DNA from 3 places in the Leptospira selangorensis genome. Region 1 is predicted to be linked to each of the others. Evidence: riboswitches for the same ligand, from Rfam matches in the RefSeq annotation. Region 1 holds a riboswitch; each other region holds the start of a gene.
What was found. A riboswitch is a leader RNA that binds a small molecule or an ion and turns the genes downstream of it on or off. The one in region 1 is predicted to bind cobalamin.

Region 2: linked by a shared signal. The riboswitch ahead of EHO58_RS07980 (LIC13354 family exoprotein) and the one ahead of EHO58_RS09085 (TonB-dependent receptor) in region 1 are both predicted to bind cobalamin.
Region 3: linked by a shared signal. The riboswitch ahead of EHO58_RS15655 (CbtB domain-containing protein) and the one ahead of EHO58_RS09085 (TonB-dependent receptor) in region 1 are both predicted to bind cobalamin.

The regions. Positions count from the first base shown of each region.
Region 1 covers NZ_RQES01000012.1:227,962-235,176, forward strand. Annotated here, with positions in the region: gene EHO58_RS09080 (YncE family protein) at 1-416, opposite strand, end outside; gene EHO58_RS09085 (TonB-dependent receptor) at 418-2,520, opposite strand; cobalamin riboswitch at 2,547-2,721, opposite strand; gene lsa26 (surface adhesion protein Lsa26) at 2,938-3,678, shown strand; gene EHO58_RS09095 (CapA family protein) at 3,927-4,973, opposite strand; gene EHO58_RS09100 (hypothetical protein) at 5,037-5,549, opposite strand; gene EHO58_RS09105 (class I SAM-dependent methyltransferase) at 5,707-6,576, shown strand; gene EHO58_RS09110 (hypothetical protein) at 6,581-7,174, opposite strand.
Region 2 covers NZ_RQES01000010.1:493,959-501,173, forward strand. Annotated here, with positions in the region: gene EHO58_RS07960 (DNA gyrase subunit A) at 1-463, shown strand, start outside; gene EHO58_RS07965 (toprim domain-containing protein) at 460-2,604, shown strand; gene EHO58_RS07970 (alpha/beta fold hydrolase) at 2,775-3,557, shown strand; gene EHO58_RS07975 (flavin monoamine oxidase family protein) at 3,590-4,930, opposite strand; adenosylcobalamin (AdoCbl) riboswitch at 5,169-5,295, shown strand; gene EHO58_RS07980 (LIC13354 family exoprotein) at 5,490-6,074, shown strand; gene EHO58_RS07985 (LIC_13355 family lipoprotein) at 6,115-6,975, shown strand; gene cobT (nicotinate-nucleotide--dimethylbenzimidazole phosphoribosyltransferase) at 7,043-7,215, shown strand, end outside.
Region 3 covers NZ_RQES01000019.1:105,002-112,216, reverse strand. Annotated here, with positions in the region: gene EHO58_RS15670 (Crp/Fnr family transcriptional regulator) at 1-276, opposite strand, end outside; gene EHO58_RS15665 (SDR family NAD(P)-dependent oxidoreductase) at 464-1,318, shown strand; gene EHO58_RS15660 (catalase) at 1,344-2,336, shown strand; cobalamin riboswitch at 2,400-2,584, shown strand; gene EHO58_RS15655 (CbtB domain-containing protein) at 2,720-2,902, shown strand; gene EHO58_RS15650 (CbtA family protein) at 2,893-3,708, shown strand; gene EHO58_RS15645 (CbiX/SirB N-terminal domain-containing protein) at 3,705-4,895, shown strand; gene EHO58_RS15640 (DUF3209 family protein) at 4,905-5,279, shown strand; gene EHO58_RS15635 (FAD-dependent oxidoreductase) at 5,288-6,040, shown strand; gene EHO58_RS15630 (cobalt-precorrin-5B (C(1))-methyltransferase) at 6,047-7,156, shown strand; gene EHO58_RS15625 (precorrin-8X methylmutase) at 7,153-7,215, shown strand, end outside.

The DNA of each region.
Region 1 (7,215 bases):
CTTAATATTCTAGACCCATAAAGCGATATATAAGCCTTGTTCTGACCTAGGATCGCAATATCGGCGGGATTTGTGCCGGAACCCATAGACCATTCCGATATAGTCTGGAATCCGAAATTGGGATCCAAAACTTGGACACTATCCCTATTTAAACGATTTAGAATATATACTTTATCATTCCCGAATCTAGCGATAGCATCGGAATGAATCGGAGTTAATCCGGGATAAGAAAGAAGAAGTTCAGGATTTACTACCTTAAATCTGCCCCCACTTGCAAAATCAGTGGTCACCACTCCGATATTATTCGGAAGGTTCGGAGTTAAAAATAAAGTATATAAAGGTGGTCTTTCTATATCTCCGCAGAAGGAAAAGAAAATAAACAAAGAAGGAAGAATGGTTCGTGATATAAATCTCATCTTAAAACCTCCCACTCAAGGTGATAAACCAATTTCTTCCTGGAAGAGGATATCCTACAATATCCTCCACTCTTTTATCTCCCATATTCCTAAGATCTATACTTAAGAGAAGTTCTCTCGGAGTCTTTTCTCCTTTTTTGGTGGGATCTTCTTCTTCGGGAGAAGAATACAATACAAGTGTAAGATATGCGTTCCAAATCTGACGAGCAGGTTGGTAATTTACATATTCATTTGTCCTATCCTTAAAAACTGCTCCTACATACACACCTTCAAATCCAAGCTCCCATCTTTTTCCTCTATACGCGATTGTTCCGGAGATCTCATGCTTAGGCCTAAGAGGAAGATATTTACCGTTTAGATAAGGTGCAGGAGAAGTATTGATTGCTTCTTGGTAGGTATATTCTAATAAAAATTTCCAACCCTTGTATTCGGTTTTATGAGAAACTTCTGCCCCATCAATCCTTGCAGAATCCACATTTTCCGGTCTCAAGGTAAACTGTGAATTAGGGATGAAAAGGATCATATCCTTGATCCTTTTTCTAAAATAGGAAATCGTAATATTGGATTTGAGTTCTCCGTTTTTATATCTTCCCGTGACACCCGCATCCCCATTCTCACTTCTTTCCGGTTTAAGAGAATCGTTTGCGATGATTGTTCCAACTTCTCCGAATAGTTCCAAAAAACTCGGGATCCTATATTGTTTAGCGATATTAGATTTGAATTCCAAAGAATAATTTTCTTTTTCCCAAAACCTCCAAAGAAGTCCCGTTTTAGGATTCGAAAACTCAGTGGTTTTTGTGGCAGAAGCGAACGGATCTTGTTTTCTATACCAAGGTTCGTCGGACTGGAATTTGTCTCTGTAAGAATCCCAGGAAACTCCAGGAGTCAAAACTAGTTTCCCGTCTAAAAATCGAAACTCGTCCTCTACTTGAAAAGTAGTATAGGTCCTTGTTTTTCCGGGCTCGTATTTTAGATCTATATTTTGAGGAGTACTTCTGGATCTTTCAAAAGTTTCCCTTTCTATCCCGGCGTGAAATTTCAGAATTTGATAATATTCTAATAAATATAGTGTGGGAGTAATTTGGAATCCAGACTGCCCCATAAAAGCGGTGGAATTAGGAGTTCCTTTGGAAAATTCAGATTTTGGATCGAATAGATCGTCATTCGTAAAGGAGGTAAAAGCACGAGTCTCTAATCTGAGCAAACCATCGAATATACCTTTCGTATCCGTTCCGAGAGAAGTAGTATTTCTAAGATACCTACGATGAACTTGTTGAGTTTGGTTACTTGCAGGTCCTGGAATTCCATGAAATCTATAATTTAGATCATTCCAAAATTTGATCTTGGTTGCTCCGATATCTCCGCTCAGTCCTAACATTCCCGAAGTTCTTTCGTATTGAGCGTTCCTTCTTTTGTCGATCGTGTCATCCAGAGGATTGACGAGTAAGGTCCCATGATTGTTTAGATAAGAAAAGTTCTGGTCGGATTTTTCGCCGAGCAAGAATACACTAGTGCCAATTCCGCCATAAGTTCCCGTATGCGTTATGCTACCTTTTCCGGTATTAAAACTTCCGGCACCTATATTAACACGAGTTTTAGGAGGACCGCTTCCTGTTCTTGTGACTAAGTTTACACTTCCACCGATTGCGGATCCTGAAAATCCGACGGGAGCGCCACTTCTATAAACTTCTATACTTTGTAAATTGTCGAATGGAAGATCTGCGAGGTTTACTTCTCCCCCTTGCGAATTATTAAAGGGGACTCCGTCTATGAAGATCCTGGATTGGTTCGGATTTGTTCCTCTAAGAGATAGAGTGGAATAAGAACCTAAACCACCGTATCTTCTGATCCTTACTCCTGCTTCTCTTTCTAAAACATCCGGAAGATTCGTATAACGTGCATTGTATTGGTCCAGATCTATGGAAGTCTGGAAACCTGTTGGGTTCTTTCTGAAATTTTCAGGCTGAGAATTGGAACCGGTCTTTCCCACTACTTTTACAGTGGAAGTTTCAGTCTTCTGGGTCTCTTGGGAAAATATTTGGACGGAAAATAAAAAGAGCCCTAGATGAAGTATCCTGGAAAATCGTTTAGGTCTTTTATACATTGAGGCCTTAACTCCCGAAAGCCAGAGAATTGAAAGTAGCTCTGATAGGTTTTCTGACTCACGCCCGATTCGGACCCTTCCCGTCTTTCGACAGTGGTTTTGACCGATCGTTTAGGCGTTTACAGCTGCGGGTACAGCTCCGGATTTTCACCGGATTCCCTTTTCCGATCTACTTGCAAGACCAGGTTCCCAACCCAAGTCGGAGGGGCAATCTCAAAAAGGTCTGGCCGTCTCTTGCTTACGCAAGACCGCAGAGTAACGAACACCCACCCTGTAGGAGTTCCTACATGTGGATTTTTCAAGAATAGAAAGAAATATTTTCTTGATGTAAGATAAAAACCGGAAAGGATTCACGAATTCGCGACCGGAAGGGAATCCCTTCGGGTCTACCTACATAACAGGGAGCATCGAACTCGAATGAAACGCATTCCATCCTTAAGATTTCTTTTATTAGGGATCTTTCTTTTAACTACCTCGTCCTTATCAGCAGCCGGAACTTATTCCGAAGGTTGGACAGTTGCAAAATTGATCCAATTTGAAAGCAGAGGGGTCATTTTTGAATCTTACGAAGGTCTTTTAGAAGTTTATACTATAAACGATTCAGAAGCTTGCGACGAAATGAAGGACGAATGTTTTGTTCCGGCAAAACAAAAGATCGAATTCAGCGTACGTCCTGAAAACGCAGATGTAGTGAACTTCTTAAGCAAAAGTTTAAACCAGGAAATTTTAGTCCAATATAGGATTCATAGATTAGAGCCTCTTGCATTGTCTTCCGACTACGAAGTGGTAGGAGCTCAGCTTCAGGAAAAATCCCTACCGAAAGGCCTTCCTGATAAGATTGTAAGCAAAAGTAAGTCCGGAGGAAAAAGAAATTTTTCCGTTACTGGACGTATTCTAAGTTTAGAATATAAGGGAACCTTAATTGGAACCTGGGAAGGCTTATATCTGGATGAGACCAGAAACAAAGTGCATCCTTTCTCTGTGACCGACGAAGAGATTGCGGCCTTCGCCACAAACACTCTCAAGTTCGGACTTAGATATTTCTTAGGTGTTTCCGTGGCTTACGTGACTGGAGCAAGAGATTCTCATTATGATATTTATGAGATCAACTTCAAAGCTCCTGCAGGCGCGCTGGAGCCGGCTGGCAAAACCCAATAATTTACATTAAGATCCTATTAAGTAAAAGGCCGATCTAGGAGTTCCTATATCGGCCTTTTTATTTTAGAGTGTTACGAGAATATCTCTGTAGGAGCTCCTACATGGTTTTGAAGACGGCCCCCACCCTGTCCAGGGTGGAGGAGGTGGGTTAGTGGGAGAAGCCTTTTCCCCTATATCATAAAATTGTAAAATTTACAATTAAAAATTTAGGAAAAATTTGTAGGAGCTCCTACATATAATAGTTTCAATTAAGGATGGAAACTTCCGTCGGACTGGATTTTAGGTCCTTTTCCTGGGAAATCAGATTTAGTCAAAGACTGGATCAGTTCGGTAGTCTTAGCGTCTGGATCCGGAGCAGGAATTCCATTTTGGCTTAATTGTAATGGATGGATCTTACCTTTAATAAAATTCCCTTGTTTATCTAAGTCTGCTTCTAAGACCAAAGAATATCCGCCATATCCTTTCGTAGAGAATACTCTATATCCTAAAAAATTTCCTAAAGAGTAAGCGACCAGTTTTCCTTTATACAATTCGAATGCTCTAGGTAAATGAGGTCCATGTCCGATAAATAAGTCTGCACCTGCATCGATCAAAGCATGGGAAAGAGCGACTAGGTTTCCTCTATATTCTCCGTAAAATCTTTCTTGTTCATTTTTTACGTGTAAAGCAGGTCCACCTTCTGCTCCGCCATGAACGGATATAAAAACCAATTGTGCTTTTTTCTTAGCTTCTTTTACGAGAGCTACACCTTCTTCTATATGGTTCACATGATTATGAGCGCTTTCCATATGGCTGAATCCGATCCAAGCCACTGAAATTCCTTTTACGTTCATATAAGTGATCGCGCCTTTTTTGCCAGTGTATCTAACTCCAGCTTCTGAGAGATTTTTACCTGTATCTTCGAAACCTTGTTGGTGAAAATCCAAACTATGATTATTCGCAATGGAAACTATATCGAATCCAACATCCTTTAGGATTTTTGCATATGATGGAGGAGTCCTGAAAGCAAATATAAGAGGACGATTTATATTTTTAGCACAATGAGGATAATCAGTCAGAGTACTTTCGAAATTTGCAAATAGTATATCCGCCCCTCTCAAACTAGGCTCCACCTGAGAGAACAAAGTGTTTCTAGGATCGGAAGGAAGTTTATTCTCCGGATAATTGGTTCCCATGACCAAATCTCCCACCGCTTTGATCTTCAAAGTTTCAGGTTCTACAGATTCAATCGGCTGGCATTGGGAAAATAAAAGAGAGAGTCCTAAAAGAAAGGACAATGCAAGGATTCTATACATAGGGGAAGGATTTTAGAAACCCTATCCCTGGCAAAGCGGTTTTTCTTAGGTTAAAGCCCCTTCTTAGGGACCTACAACAACTGCAGTAGGAGTTACTATCACAGGAATAACTCCAACAAGGAAGCCTTCGGGAAGATTAATATCCGAACTAGTGCTGATAGCTCTGAATTCAATCACGCAATTGCCAGCGGAGAAAAACGTGGTAAAAAGAGTTTGAGAAGCGTAACTATTTGAACCAGAAAACATGACTGAAGTAGAATTTTCACTACTCTGAGAAGGGCAATTTATATAATCCATAGAAGCTTGCAGAATAGACTCCGAGTTCCCGCTCCATTCGGAAGGGATAGGAGCTTTGATAGAAGCTGTAAATGAACCATTTTGGTTTTGAGCCAAAGTTAAGACGGGAGGATTAAATTGTAAAAGATAAGGACTCAAAACTACTCCGAGCACTGATAATAAGGCTGCTCTCTGCTTTTCCGGATCCTTTTTCTCTTCTTCTGAAAGACCTAAAAACTCTTTTCCCACATCTGTCCCTGTAAGCACGAGTCCACAACTTACGTTATGGGCAACGAGCATAAGGAAGATAAAACTTGTTATAAATTTTTTTCTGAGGCAAAGAGATATTAGCATCTTCTACGTTTAACAATAAATTTACCCAAAAAGCAAGTCTTAAAAATAAGATTAGATCCCCATTTTATGTCGGGAAACCTCTCAAATCACCGATCCTTATACTATGCAATCCATCCCTTGTAATACTTGTTCTAATTCTGAATTTACCCCACTCTTCTCCAAGGCCAGCCCCAAAGGAGAGATCTTCCAAATCGTAGAATGCAAAAAATGTAAATTAGTCCAGGTCAATCCTCAACCAAGCTTGGAAGAAGTTTCTAAGTATTATGAAGACTCATACTTCACCCAAAGAACTGATAGAGGTTATGATAATTATTATTCTGAAGAAACCAAAAAAGAGATCGCAAGAGTATTCAATCTAAATCTGAAGGATCTAGGTTTCTTCGATTGGGAAAGATTATTAGGTTCCGAAAGATCCGCTTTAGATGTGGGCTGTGCTGCAGGATATTTTTTGGATTATCTTAAAGGCAGAAATTGGAAAACCAAGGGTTTAGATATCGCAAGTGGTCCGGTACGTTTTGCAAAAGAGACCTTAGGTTTAGATGTGGAACAAAAAGATTTTTTGACCTGGGATTTGGAAGGAAAAGAAAAATTCGATCTGATCACTCTTTGGGCAAGCATAGAACATCTTCATCATCCTAAAGAAACACTTCAAAAAATCTTAAAACACTTAAAGCCGGGAGGAAGAATGATACTTTCCACTTGTAGATATGGAGTTCTTGCAAAATATCTGGGACCTAAATGGAGATATCTAAATGTTCCGGAACATCTTTATTATTATAGTTTGCCAGGTATTATTTCTTTAGGAAACGAATTGGGTTATATCCCACTCGGCCATATTTCTTATGGAAGTGGACTCACTGCTAAAAAAGGATCCGGAGTCTTCTACAAAACTTCTAAGAAAGTAGCGGATTGGGCAGTCAAAAAATTTGACCAAGGAGATATGATGGCTGTTTGTTTCGGAGTGGCGAGATAGGCGTCTATTGTACGTTTACTTGAAGGTCGCCGATATCAGTACCCACCGGTAAACCATCTCCGTTGGAAGTAATTATCACATGCTTAAACAGACCACTTGTCTTTAAGCTACAAGAAAAACTAATTCCTCCTCCACCTAAAGTCAATGGAAAGAGATCATCACTAGCAACCGTAAATGTTTGACTTGGAGCCAAACATGAAGGATTCCCGGTCCATTGTATCTCAAAAGTAAAATCTCCGCTTCCACCACCAGGCGGTGCGGCCTGGGCCTGCATTCCTAAATTTAAACCTACGACTGTAGTACCGCTTGCCCCACCCGGCCACGATGCAAGTACAATTGAATAGAGACCTTTTCCGGATGCAGCACTAAAGCTAAGAGTGCTCGGATTAAATCCAAGTATCGTGGATGTGCTTCCACCAGCTCCTCCAGAACTCAATCCAAGTGCCGCTAAAACTGAGCTATTATCGTTCTCTTGAGATACCTTTGCAGCTTCTTCTTCCGCTTGGTATCCTAAAGCAAGACCGCAATTTAAGGTCAAAATGGAAACATATATTATAAATATTTTATATATAGGGAAAATCGAATAAAAACGTTTCATAAAGGATAACCCGCAAATTCACTTACAATACGAATACTCCC
Region 2 (7,215 bases), on a different contig from region 1:
CAAAGAAGATACACAAACTCTTGCGAATAACGTGATCACTTACGACGGTCGTTTGAAAAATTTCGGACCCGAAGAGATCATCAAACGTTTCTGCGATTTCAGAAAGACCCACTTAATCCGCAGATTCAAACGTCTTGCAGGTTTGGAACAAGAGAAGATCGAGAGAAACTCCGAATTGATCCGATTCATCAAAGAAAAGTGGAACGAAAAAGTAATCGGTATCAAATCCAAAAAGGATTTCGAAGATAAACTCCAAAAAGCAAAATTCGTGTACTACGAATGGTTAGCTTCTATTCCAATTTATAGAATGACTTTGGAAGAAGTTCGCAAATGTGAAGAAGCTATCGTAGAAGCAAAAACCGCCCTCTCCAGATACCAAGGGCTTGTGAAAGAAGATAAAAAATTAACAGAATTCATGGTCGGAGAATTAGCCGAGCTGAAGGATAAATGGGACAAGGAATGAGCACCGCTAAAACCAAAACCGAAAAGAAGCCCGCGACCGGAGGGGAACGGAACTTCAAAAAACTCTCCAACGTAGAACACGTGAGGATGAGGACCGGAATGTGGTTGGGGCAAAACTCTGCGTCCACATTCGAGCAGCATTTTTTCCGTAAGAACAGCGGCAATTTATACGAGATCGTACATGAGGAATTGGAAGATGTTCCTGCCAAATTAAAATGTTTGGACGAGGCTTGTATGAACGCGGTGGACGAATACCGCAAAAACCAAAAGGACAAGGCTATTCCTGAAAAGGATAAGATGTCCAAACTGATCATCCAACTTTCCTCCGACAAAAAGACTGTAACTGTTTCCGATAACGGAAGAGGGATCCCTGCAAAGAATGCGGAAGGTGTATATCTGCATTTGATGTATGGAGAGAACTTTGACGACCACGTAAAACAAGATCATGTGGCCGGTCAGAATGGTGTGGGTATTTCTTTGGTAAGAATGGTTTCTTCTTACTTTAAAGTAAAAACTACTAATGATGGTAGCACTTTCAAAAAACTATTCACTATTCACGAAGATGCGAAGAAACAAATCCGTTCTTATAAACTTTCTAAAGAAGATACTGAAAGAGCTTTTTTATACTTCGACGAGCACGGAAAATTCGATGATTGTCCTCTTCTAACAAAAGACCAGATCGAAAAGTTAGTTCCGATCAGTAAGAAGACAAACATGATAGAAGCGATCGAAAAAGCTTCTAAAGAAGATCATGGAACTTCCGTCGAATTCGAACTGAATCCGAAATATTTTAATAACTTGGATACTTCCTTCAACGTAGATCTGATGAAACAGTATCTACAGGATATTGCAATGACCAATCCTGGATTGGAAGTTCAGTTTGTTCATAAAGGTAAGAAGGAAAAGTATAAGTTCAAAAAAGGTTTGGATGAGATATTCTCCCATTCTGATCTGACTTATTACAAAATGGACTATAATGCTCCTGCTACCGGATCCCAATTACATCTGGAAGCGTACTTAGTAATCGGCCAGAACAAAAACCTAACTTGGGTGAACTCGATCTTTGCTCCTCAAGGTGGCTCCGCTATCGAGTATCTGGAAAACAGACTTTGCGACGAAGTCCGTAAAAAAAGCCAGATCGTTTCCTTAGAGAAAAAACTCAAAACAAGCTGTACACGTAACGACGTAAGGAACTGCTTCCACATGTATGTAAACATGAGGTTGTTGAATCCTCGTTTTAAATCTCAGGACAAGTCTTATCTAATCAATGATTTGAACGAAGATATCCGAAACGCAGTAGACAAACACTTAGATAAGTTCATTAAAAAAACCGGCTTATTGGAAGAAGTGAAACTCCAAATGGAGAAAAGAACTCAGCTAAAAGCTTTTGAAGACGCGCAACGCGGACTTAAAAAAGCAAGTAAGATGAATATTCCTAAACTTATGCCTCCTACAGGAAAACCAAACGATCCGGGCAGAGTATTATTCGTAGCTGAGGGAGACTCCGCAATCGCAGGTCTTCGTCCTGCAAGAAATCCTAAACTTCATGGTTTGTTCCCTTTAAGAGGAAAACCTATGAACTGTAAGGGAGTTTCTCTCGCGAAAGCAATCGCAAACGAAGAGTTAAAAAATATCGTTGCGATACTCGGTCTACCTTTAGATCAAAAAGTAAAATCTATCGAAGAATTGAATTACGATAAAGTAAGTATCATCACAGATGCAGACTTTGACGGATACGCAATTCGTTCTTTAATGCTTTCTTTCTTTTACGAGTATTGGCCTGAACTTTTTGAATTAGGACTTATTCATATATCCAGCGCTCCGCTTTACGAGGTGGATATTAAAGGTGGAGATTCCAAAAAGACAGAGACTATATTCTGTATCGATGATAAAGATTATGATGCTCTCGTTAAACGAGTGGAAAAATCCGGCGGCCAGATCGTCCGTAAAAAAAGGAATAAAGGACTCGGGGAGACCGGAAAAGAAGCAATGAAGTTTGCGGTAGATGAGTGTATGACCAAGATCACTATCGGAAACAAAAAAGAAGCTTCTAAGATACAGAACCTTTGGTTCCATAAAGACTTTGCTGAGCAAAGAAGGGACGCGATCTCTGAATACGCAATGAGCGTAATCGAAGATTAATTTCTTTCTTTAATACTTATAATAAAGAAAAGCCCGGTAATTCCGGGCTTTTTTGTTTTAACAGAATATACATAAATTATATTCTCACGATATAAAAAAGATTTAAATCGCAAGAACCGGGTCGCCTCTTCTTCACTTCCAAATTATATTTCTTCCTTAGGAGAAATAGAATGCAAACGAAAGGAAACATCCTTCTCATCCATGGAATGTGGTGTAGAGGAACACATTTATCTCAAGTACAAGAAACTCTAGAAAAAGAAGGTTATACCTGCCAATCTATAGATTTGCCTATGCATGAGCCTGGAGCAGATTTGCGAAAACTTTCCAAATTAGGAATTTCCGATTATATAGATTATCTGGAGAATACTATAAATCGATTGGGTTGGAAAGAACCTATCTTATTAGGTCATTCTTTAGGAGGATTACTAGCGCAACTTCTTGCGACTCGGATCAAAACGAAAGCTTTAATATTAATCACTCCGGTACAACCCGGGCAAATTAGCGGGCTTTCCTGGACGGGTCTAAAAACGGTTTGGGAAATTCTAAGAGCTCCTTTCTTTTGGAGAAGAACGAATCTATTAAGTAAGAACAAATTTGCATATGGGATTTACAATACTTTAAGCGAATCAAAACAAAACGATCTCTATCCGACTTACGTTCCGGAATCCGGGACAATTGCATTCCAGACTTTCTTACCATTCCTTTCATATTCACAACCCACTCGGGTAAACTTCGAGAAGGTCCAATGTCCGGTATTTGTGGCAACAACCGGAAAAGATAGAGTCACTCCTCCACGGATCGGCAGAAAGATCGCTTCCAAATATTCTAGTTCCGTAATGAGATTATATCCTAAACTTTCTCACTGGGCGATAACAGAGGATGGAATCGAAAAAATCCTATTAGATGCGACTGCTTGGATTGAAGAGAAGACAGGAATGCCTTTGAAAAACTAGAACGAAACGTTTGATCTAATAAAAGTTTCTTACTAAACCAGATTCACCGCTTTGATCGCAGAACTCAAGGCGGCCTCTACGGTTCCGGTAATTTCTCCAGTATGCTCTCCTGCGAAGAAGATACGATCATACGGTTTTCTTAAAATGATCTCAGATCCAAAACTTCCCGGTGGAAACTCAGCGACCCCGTTCGGAATGTAATCCTTTTTAGTTTCTGTAAAATAGAATCTTTGGATCTGTAGATCCTTCTTCAAACCTAGACGCTCCAGAGTAAGACGAATATATTCTACCTTTTGGTCTTGGCTAGCAGAATCAAACACTGAAAATCTATCCCCATTCGCAATTACCCCTAAAACCTTATCTGAAGTATCAGACTTGGTACCTGCATCATATAAAAATTGAGCCGCCGCATCTGAATGAACTGCAAAAGGAGAAGATTCCCAAGGAGATTCTTTTAATACCAAAAATAACTTATAAATTTGAGAATAACGAACTCTTAATGCTGCGAGAAGTTTTTCTTTATCCAAACCCGGGTTCCATTTTACATTAGAGATCTGATTCGCGGGTAAAGTGCAGATACAAGTAGAACCGTTAAATTTTCTTCCGGATGCAGTAGTAACGGTAACTCCGGTAGAATCCTGATCCACAGAAAGGACAGGATCTGAAAAAACAAACTCGGTGTTTTCTATATTCATCACCAAGGTTTTGGCAATATTTTCCATTCCACCTTCTATCTTACTATTCCTTTGAGGGAATTGTGCAAGATCGCTTAAAACTTTTTCAGCGGATAGAACTCTGATACTATCTCCATAATGAAGAGAAAGTTTATGACCCAGTAAAGTCAGATCTTCCGGACTAACTCCTTGATACACTAAATAATTATAAATGCTGATACGATCTAGTGCCTGCTGCTGTGCAGTATCTAATTTAGAATTTTGTGATACTAATTTGCTTAAGATCTCTTGCGATTTAGGAGAAAGTTCCCAGCTGCCAGCTTTCTTATAAGTTCCTAAAAATAGATCCGGAACCAAGGGAGAAGATTGTAATTTTAATCCTAGTTCTCTAACTAAACTACGAACAGTTTTATCTTCAGAAGAAACCCATTCCGCTCCTAGATCAATAACATGACCGGAAGGATCTTGTATGGATCTAACTCTTCCCCCTACTCTATCCGTAGCTTCTATCAGAGTTACTTTACTTCCTGTTTTTCCTAAGATGTATGCCGAATAAAGTCCGGAAAGTCCACCACCAAGTACGATTACTTTTTTTCCGGAGTTTGTATTCTGAGCGAATAAATTTCCCTTACGACTTCCTAACAAAGCTGCGGTAGTTAAAATTCCGGCTTTCAGAAAAGTAGATCGGGTAATTTTCATTGGATTCCTCTTGGAAGTTTTATTAGAACTCTCTCTTCTATATTCGGTCTATGAAAGATCTTTCCCGAATTTTTTGCGGACTATAATGTCTCATCGATCTGAAATTATGTACCGAATCCTTTCTAATCGTTCTTATGCTTTGAATATCGTAGATTTATACTGATATTGCAAGGAATAGATGACTTTCGTATCCTTATAGTTTTTCCCTTGCCAGCGAAAGTACTAAACCAAAACCTGGAATTACGCTTTCAGGGAGGAAGTCGGGTGAAAATCCCGCGCTGACCCGCAACTGTGATGTCCGTTTTAAACGGAATAAGCCAGATCTTCCCCGCGATACTTTAACCTCGAGGTTGGGGGGTATCGTAAATCTCGCTCTTTAGCGCATCCGCGCTTTCTGCGATGGGGCCCCGAAAGCTAAAATGTCGGGGCTCTCGAACGGAAAAAGAAAACCACCGCAAATACAAAATCGTTCAGATCTGAATAAGGTCAATGATCGACTAACGTTATTTTGCTTATATTTTCTTTTTCTGCGGTATCCGGCAGACATCAGGAGAGAAAAATGAGAAAATTCAAAAATTCGGCTGCTTTAACGTTTGCCATTTGTTCATTATTCGTGTTCGCGAATTGTTTTGATCTGGGAGAATCCAGTAAGTCTGACAATCAAAACGTACTTGCCTTAGTTGCTGTAGCAGGCTTAAACCCGATTGCAGGAAATTATAATTATTATAATGGAACTTCGGATTATGCGGGTGGGACTTATACTGCACCGGGAAATGAGATTGTAGGAACCTATAATATCTCTCTTTCTTTAATCGCACAAACGATGTTTGATGCGACTTACGGCAATAGTTATTTATACGGTGATATCCAGGAGATCGACACGAATAAAAAAGTGATCTATGTCCGTTTCCGCGGAGATTCCTCTTTTTCCCAAGGGAATTATTCTTGGTATCGTTGGACCGTTAAGGACGGCAAAACCTATGTTTGCCCTGACCTTTCCGGTGTTTCCTCTCAAACAACTCTAGCTTCGGCCAAAGCGGATGATTTGGATTTTTATTCAGATCCGAGTGATATCAACGCTGGCTGCGGTTTAAATAGCGGATTTGATCCTGCTCCTTGGAGTAGACTCGAAACTCAAAACTAAAATAAGCCGAATAACGGAAGGAAAATAGTAAATGTTAAAGATCAAAAAAGTTATTCAAATTTTCGTAATATTTACTTGTTTTTCTTCAAGTTTCATCGGCTGCGAAGATTCCAAAAGTTCTTCCGGCGCAGAGGCTCTTCTTGCACTTGGGCTGGGAGGATCCGGATTCTTAAGTTCTTGCGATCAGAGAACACCAGAATCGGGCAGAGGAATTTTTGTAGCTGATGAGATCATTTCAGCTCCTACGAGTACTGGTATCGGATTCAAAGATTCGGATTGTTCTATCGACGGAATTCGCGGCCAAGGAAAGTTTAACGGCTCTCTTGACGTATATACTTTAGATGCTTCCGGAATCGGATCTTCTATCATACTTCGCTGGTCAGGAATAAAGGTACTTCCTACAAGCGGCATAGACTTTATAGTTTATGAAAACCCTTTCTTTGTAGGGGTTCAGAACAATTCAAACTCATTCGACAACGTTTTTATGGAACCTCTAATAGTAGAGGTAGGCAACGATCTAACAAATTGGTGCGGATGGAATCCAAACTATACGAATTCAGATCCGAATACTTTTGTGGGAAATCCTACATACTGGAATAATTTTGCAGGAATCACTCCCTTCATCTATAATCAAGACTCGAATCCAATGACTGTCTCCGAGGTTTTTGATACGGATATTATAAACGGAGGTGGGGGTGGAGATGGTTTCGACTTAGCAGATTCTAATTTTGGAAACTCCGGTTCCGGTTGTAGTGGTACCTTAAAAAGCGAAATCCAAACGAACGGATTTACTTATATCAAAATATCCGCAGCTAAAACGATTTTGACTTCTCTACCTATCGATTCGGCTCATGCAAATCCGGATATAGACGGGGTCATCGCGAAATCCGTAACTCCTTAACCTAAAACTGAAAAAGATCTTCCGTTCTTTTTCAGTTCAATATTAAAATTTTAACAAGTGAAAACATATGATCCGCCCAAAAGATGTGCACCAATTGAACCTAGATAAATTATTACGCAATAAAATTGATACCAAAACCAAGCCATTAGGCGCCTTGGGAAAATTAGAAGATCTTGCCTATCGAATCGGTACAATCCAGAACACAGTCGATCCCGTATTATCCAATCCGCATCTATTAGT
Region 3 (7,215 bases), on a different contig from region 1:
GCTATCTTTATAAGTTCCTCTATAACTATGGATAGAAGTGATCGCTCTATTTTCGGGAAAAAACGCGATTGTGATATCTCGACCCTTATCTTCGAATTTTAACCGCAGGCATCCTTTTTTAACGATAAATATGTTTTTGGTATAAACACCTCTTTTGATCAGCACGGTTTTTGCCGGGACCTTCTTTTCTTTTAACATGGAAGTATAACGGTCCCAATTTTTTTCCAAACTTGGGATCTTCTTCCTTAGATTTTCCAGTAATGGTATCTCATGCATCTTGGAGCCTTGAATTCTCCCGTATTCAGTAGTATAGGAATGAAAAGGCAAGATTTGTTTTGGTACCAAACCAGGAATTTATGATTTTGGAGCAAGTTCTCCAATTCTTTATACGAAAAGTTTCGAATTAGATTGAATAGTTTCCTAAAAAGGGAAACCTTGCCCGCATCGAAGAGAATTTTTCAACATGTCATTCAGCAGATACAAAGGTAAAAAAGTATTTATTACAGGCGGTTCCGCGGGTATAGGCAAAGGAATTGCGATCCAATTAGCGAAGGCAGGAGCAAGTGTAATCGTTTCCGCCAGAGGAAAATCCAACTTAGAAAAAACCGTCCAGGAATTAAAGGCAGTAGGAGCTCCAACAGCAGTATTCGGATTCGCAGTCTTAGATGTTTCAGATAAAAAGGCCATCGAAAAAGAAGCCAAAAAGGTAATCCAGACATTAGGAGGATTGGACATTTTAATCTGCAGCAGCGGTTTTGCAAAAGCAGGAGAAGCTTCCGATCTAGACGACGAAGTTTATAGAAATCTAATGGATGTAAACTTTTTCGGCCACGTGAATAGTGCGCTTGCATTTAGTGATCATTTTTCCAAACAAAAAAGTGGTGAGATCGTATTTTTAGCATCCACCCTTGCGTTTTTTTCCATCTACGGATACGGAGCTTATTCGGCTAGTAAGTTTGCGATTGTAGGTTTTGCCCAAGGTTTTCGCCAGGAAATGATGCTTCATGGAGTAAAAGTGAAATTATTCCTTCCTCCTACAACGGATACTCCTGGTTTGGAAAAGGAGAATACCGACAAACCTGAATTGAGTAAGGAAATTGAAATGGGTTCCGCATTAAATAGAATTCATACAATTGATTCCGTAGCAAAGGCCATCCTAAAATGGATACCGAACAAAAAGTTCATCGGTTATACAGGCTGGGATTCTTGGCTCCAATATTTTCTATTTAGACATTTTCCGGAATTCAGCATTAAACTTACCGATTCCGAATTAAAAGCGGCCCAGTCTAGACTGGATAAGAAAAAACAAAAAGTATAACTGTGGATATTCTTAAGGAGACTCTATGAAACCGATTAGCAAGGACTGGAAGGAAGATATTTCCCCGGATGAAGAGATTCGTTTTGCGGAATATGTAAAGGCATTCCAAAAGATCCAAAAAGTAAACTCTTCCAAATTCGGAAAAGGTCGCACATTACATAGAAAGCAGATCTTAGGGCTGCAGGCAAAGTTTGAAGTTTTATCCAATATTCCTGATTATACAAAACAGGGTTTGTTCTCCACTTCCGGCACAAAGGATGTTTGGATCCGATTATCCAGCGGGAGTATGAAACTACAGCCTGATACCACTGGAGACATCAGAGGATTTGCATTAAAAATCCTAGGAGTAAATGGGCCAAGCGCTTTACAAAACGGTAATACTTCTGCCCAAGATTTTCTACTGATCAATTTAGAAGCATTCTCTTCTCCTAAAAGTGAGGAGTTCGTAGGTGTTGTTACCGCAGCAGCTAAAGGAGGAGGTCCGTTATTAAAATATCTTTTTGCCACTTACGGATTTTTCGGTGCATTTGCCAGGATCAAAAAAGTATCAAAAAGTTTTAATAAACCTTTTAGCGGATTTGCAACGGAACCTTTTTATAGCGCGGCACCAATAGCCTTCGGCCCCTACGCTGCGAGAATTAGACTTCTTCCTCCTTCTGGTATAACTCCAAACAAAGATGCCTCAAAGGATTGGGCAAATGATATTAAATCAAAACTTTCAAAAGGTCCTCTGGTTTATACATTCCAAGCCCAATTTTTCACGGATGAAAAAACAACTCCAATCGAAGATGCTTCCGTTGATTGGCCTGAATCAGAAGCTCCTTACGTTACTCTCGCTACTCTTACAATTCCAACTCAAGATTTCGGATCCGAGCCCGGTCTATCTTTGCAAAAAAAGATCGAAGATACAATTTTTGATCCTTGGGAAGCTTTATTAGAGCATAGACCTTTAGGAGATGTAATGAGAGCGAGAAAACATGTATATCTAGCGAGCCAAAAAGGAAGAGGCGCAGTTTAGAGAATTTTGTTAGATTGAAAATAAAATACTATGCAAAATCACTCACCTAAATAGATCCTGAAATCTCAGACTATTTTTGTAGGAACATAGATGTCTCCATCTATGGGAAGACGGTGCAATTCCGTCACGGTACCCGCCGCTGTAAGAGGGACAAAAGGCACAAGATGTCACTGGGTGTAAAAACCTGGGAAGACGTGCTGAGTAGGACGATCTCGAGTCAGAAAACGACCTTACAAAAATCCTGAAGCTACGTGATCCAGTCTCGGATGTAAGACGGTTACGTAACTAAACTCAATTTTTTTCATACGATACTTTGGCTCATTCTTTTGTGCCTTAATATCGTTTATATCTTGTTAGGTGAAGATCTCTTAGGAGGGATTTTTATGCGCTCGATTTCCGTTTCGAAGGATTTTTCAGGAGCCAAATTATGGCTTAGAGCTTCCGTTCTGGTTTTTGCAGGATTTCTTGCTTTTTCTACGATCTATGCAGTAGGCCTGGAACCAATGGTGTATTTGCACGATACTTTTCATGATATAAGACATTCCACAGGATTTCCATGCCATTAAGATCAGAGTTTTCTGATCTTCTGCGGACAGGGATATTTTCCGGTCTGGTGTCAGGTCTTGTTTTAGGGATCATGGTCTGTGTTTGGAATCTTCCGTTGATTTTAGAGGCGGAAAAGTTTGAAGCAAAATCTGCATCAGAAAATTTGAATACAGGTCATACACATGTTCACTCCCATACCCATGGAGAACGCCATTCCCATACAAAAGTGGAATCCGCTTCTTCTGAAAAGATTGAGAGTGATAGTCTCTGGCAAAAAAGAAATTTAGGAACAATCATAGGTTCCGTTCTATTAGGAATTTCTTTTGGAGTTTTGGTTTCCCTTTGGATGGTATTTTTTCCTCCTAACGGCTTTTTAGAGAACCCTTCCCTATCCAAGGCGATCTACCTTAGTATCTTATTTGCAGTCGGTGGATTTCTAATCTTCTTTGGAATTCCATATTTAGGGCTTCCTCCCGAATTACCTGGGAGAGCCTCCGGAAGTTATGATTACCCGGAAAGACAGGCCTGGTGGTATCTTAGTGTTGGGTCCAGCTTGGTCGGTATTTTAGGATCTAGGATCCTTCTATCATATTTAAACATTCATAATTTGCTAAAATGGGCTTTTGCTTTAGTAATGGTCCTATTCTTTTCGGGACTTCCATTCTATATCGGTGTGCCTGATATTTCGGAAGATTTTGCGGCTCCAAAAGAATTAAGGAACCAATTCGAATATGTGACCTTGCTCACGAATCTGATCTTCTGGTATTTATTATCCTCTTTATTTTTCATATTCTGGAAACCAAAGCAGGTATTAGGATTCAAATGAAACCTAAAATTGCGGTTCTGGTGTTGGGTCATGGAAGTAGGGAAATAAATTCCAATCTTGAATTCGTTTCTCTGGTCGAGGCCTATTCCCTTACTCGTCCGGATCTGAAAATTTCACATGCTTATGTAGAACTTGCCAAACCCGATCTGGAAACTGCATTAAGAGAGCTTAGCAAAGAATATTCTAATATAATAATATTTCCTCTGTTTTTATACACTTCAGGTCATATCAAAAACGATGTTCCGATCGTTCTGGATCGAATTAAATCAGAGTTCCCAAGTCATTCTTTCAAAATGGCGAATAGTTTAGGAGTCCATTCTAAAATGGTATCCTTACTTAGAAACCGTGCAGAAGGATTTATACCTCTAAACAAAGAACAATCCTCTAAAACTGGAGTAATCATAGTAAACAGAGGCTCTTCTGATCCTGATGCGAATGGAGACTTCTATAAAACGGTTCGTTTATTCCAAGAAGGAAATCATTTCTCCTTTGTTCTTCCTTCCTTCATAGGGATCACCAGCCCTCTTCTTCTGGAAACTTTGGAGATGGCTTCCAAATTAAGACCGGAAAAACTTCTGGTGGTCCCCTACTTTTTATTCGGAGGACTATTGATCCAAAAAATTTCCTCCTTGGTCAAAAACTTTTCAGAAAAATTCCCTTGGATCAAAACGGAAATGTCCTCATATTTGGGACCGGATCCTGAATTAGTTTCAGTCATGGACGAAAGGATCCAAGATTGTATCTCCGGAAAACTTTCTCTTCCATGTGATACCTGCGAATACAGGGCTCAACTTCCGGGTCTTTCTAAAAAGGTAGGAGGACTTAAGGCTCTTCTTTGGAGCATCCGCCACCTGGAAACTCATAACCAAGCTGCTCCTCATCTATTTCCCCATCGTAATTTACAAAAACATATATTTGTTTGCGATAATATAGATTGTGCAAGCAAAGGAAGTTCGGCTTTAGTCGCTCGAATGAGATCTATCTTGAAATTACAAGGACGACATTTGGATTTTAAAATTTCCCGTTCTTCCTGTATGGGAAGATGCGGAGAAGGCCCCGTAGTGGTGGTCTATCCGGACGGAGTCTGGTATCAAAAAGTAAGTGTAGATGATGCAGAGGATCTTGTTTCAGAACATCTTCTACAAGATAGATTGGTTTCTCGTTTAGTCGATAATATTATGCAATAGGAATATAGTATGGCATGTCATGAAATTGCAGCTTTAAGATTAGGAATGATGAATGTTCTTGGGATAAAGGATGAATCCGTCATTCAACATGAAAAGAATGAAATAGGACCGGAAGCTTTGTCTTCTCCCGGACCGATCCAGTCTTTGACGAATGCGAATAATTTCGAGGATTTGATCCGATTTTTTGAAGCAAGTCTCGTAGAATTAGAACAAACAATTTCGAAGTTAGCTTCCGAAGATCCTAAAACAGGATATTATACTTCTCTTCTGATACTTACCAAAAAAGTGGAATTGGATCTGAAAAATTCCGCTAAGTCATTCCAAACCTTGTATCTGGATTTAGAAGAAATGCATGATTTCGTGCATGAGATCTATCCTTCTTAGGAGGAACATTGAGCCAAAAACTTCTCAAACTAATCCATAAAGAAAATATAAGCGCTTCTTCGGATATATACAGTTTTAAAAAATCGGACGGTTCTCCTTTTGAATTTGTAGGAGGACAATACGTTATCCTAAACGCCGGAATTGACGAAGACGGAAAAGTTATTAAAAGAGCTTATTCCATTTTATCGTCCGATTCTAAAACGGATTCTTTTCAGATCTGCGTAAAACGTTTAGGAACCGGCAAAGCATCTAGCATTCTCCCTGAATTAATATTAGGATCAGAATTAGAATATTCGGGTCCTTGGGGAAAATTTGTGGGAGATCCAATATGGCCTTCTCCAGGTTTTTCTTTGATCCTGGCAACGGATACTGGAATTACCTCTCTTGCAGGACTTCTTCTTTCCAAAAAATTCTCAGGCCGTTTGGACAGCACAATAGCAGTTTGGCTCAAAACAAAAGAGGAAGATTTTCTTTCGGAAAGTGAATTAGCAAAGATCCTCTCAGGAATTCCCAATCTTCCGAATATATTCCAGATCCCACCAATTTCCGATCAGAATAGAATTTCAAACGCATTAGAAATTTTGAAATCGATCTTAGGAGATTGTACCGTTCCCGAGAATGTATTTTTAAGCGGAGATGGAAATGTTTTAAGGGAAGTAAGATCCGAATTAGTTCGTTTAGGAACCTTAGAATCCAGGATCGGAATGGAAGCGTTCTTCAATACACAAAGAAATACTTCACCGGCCATAAGTCTCGGATAAATTTTAATGGCAACCAAGGAACTAAGAGAAGGATTTACCACCGGAGCATGCTCTGCTGCCGCGGCAAAAGCCGCCACCAGAGTCCTGATCTTAGGCCAAACCATTAAAGAAATTGAAACTACCCTTCCTAACAAAAGAAAAGTTACCTTCGAACTAAAACGTTGTGAGATCTCTGATGATAGTGCGGTTTGTAGTATTATCAAGGACGCAGGAGATGATCCGGATTGTACTCACGGTGCGGAATTAACTGCATTAGTAAAACTAAATCAAGAAAACAAAATTATATTAAAGGGTGGAGAAGGAGTAGCTGTAGTTACTAAAGCGGGACTCGGCTTAGAGATCGGAGAACCTGCTATCAATCCGGTCCCAAGAAAAAATATTACTGAAATGATATTAGAAGAACTGATAGGTTCCGCATTCTCAGGTGCGGAAGTTACGATCAGTGTCCCGGGTGGCCAAGAGATGGCCAAAAAAACAATGAATGAACGTCTGGGGCTCATCGGAGGGATCTCGATCTTAGGTACAACCGGGATCGTAAAACCGTATTCCACTGCAGCATATAAGGCAAGTGTAATACAGGCCATACAGGTCGCTAGAGAATACGGAGAACATAGTATTGTTTTAACTACGGGAGGAAAATCGGAAAAGTTCGCAATGGACCTTCTCCCGAACATGAATGAGATCTCATTTATACAAGTCGGTGACTTTATAGGAACCGGTATCAAGACCTCTATTAAAGAAGATATCCAGCATGTGATCATTGTAGGAATGATCGGAAAACTCTCCAAGATGGCCGACGGGGTCATGATGACCCATAGAGGAGGCTCTTCCGTAAATACAAAGATGCTCGCAAATATTGCAAGATCTTTGGAGATCCCCGAGGCGGTCTGCACTAACATAGAAGCGGCAAACACTGCAAGACATGTATTAGATATTTGTAAAGAATCCGGGCATTTTTATATCACTACCAGGATTTGTGAGATCGTCTCCGAAAATTGTTCAAAACATGGATTGGGCCAAAGAGTATCCACTTATATGGTGGATTTTGACGGAACACTATTAGGAAAGTTTGAAGCTCCCGAAGGCTGGGGAATCAAAGGAGAAGTGGAACAATGAACGATATGAGACAAATGACTTCCTTAGGAAGGGAAATCGAAAATAGCTCGTTTGCGATC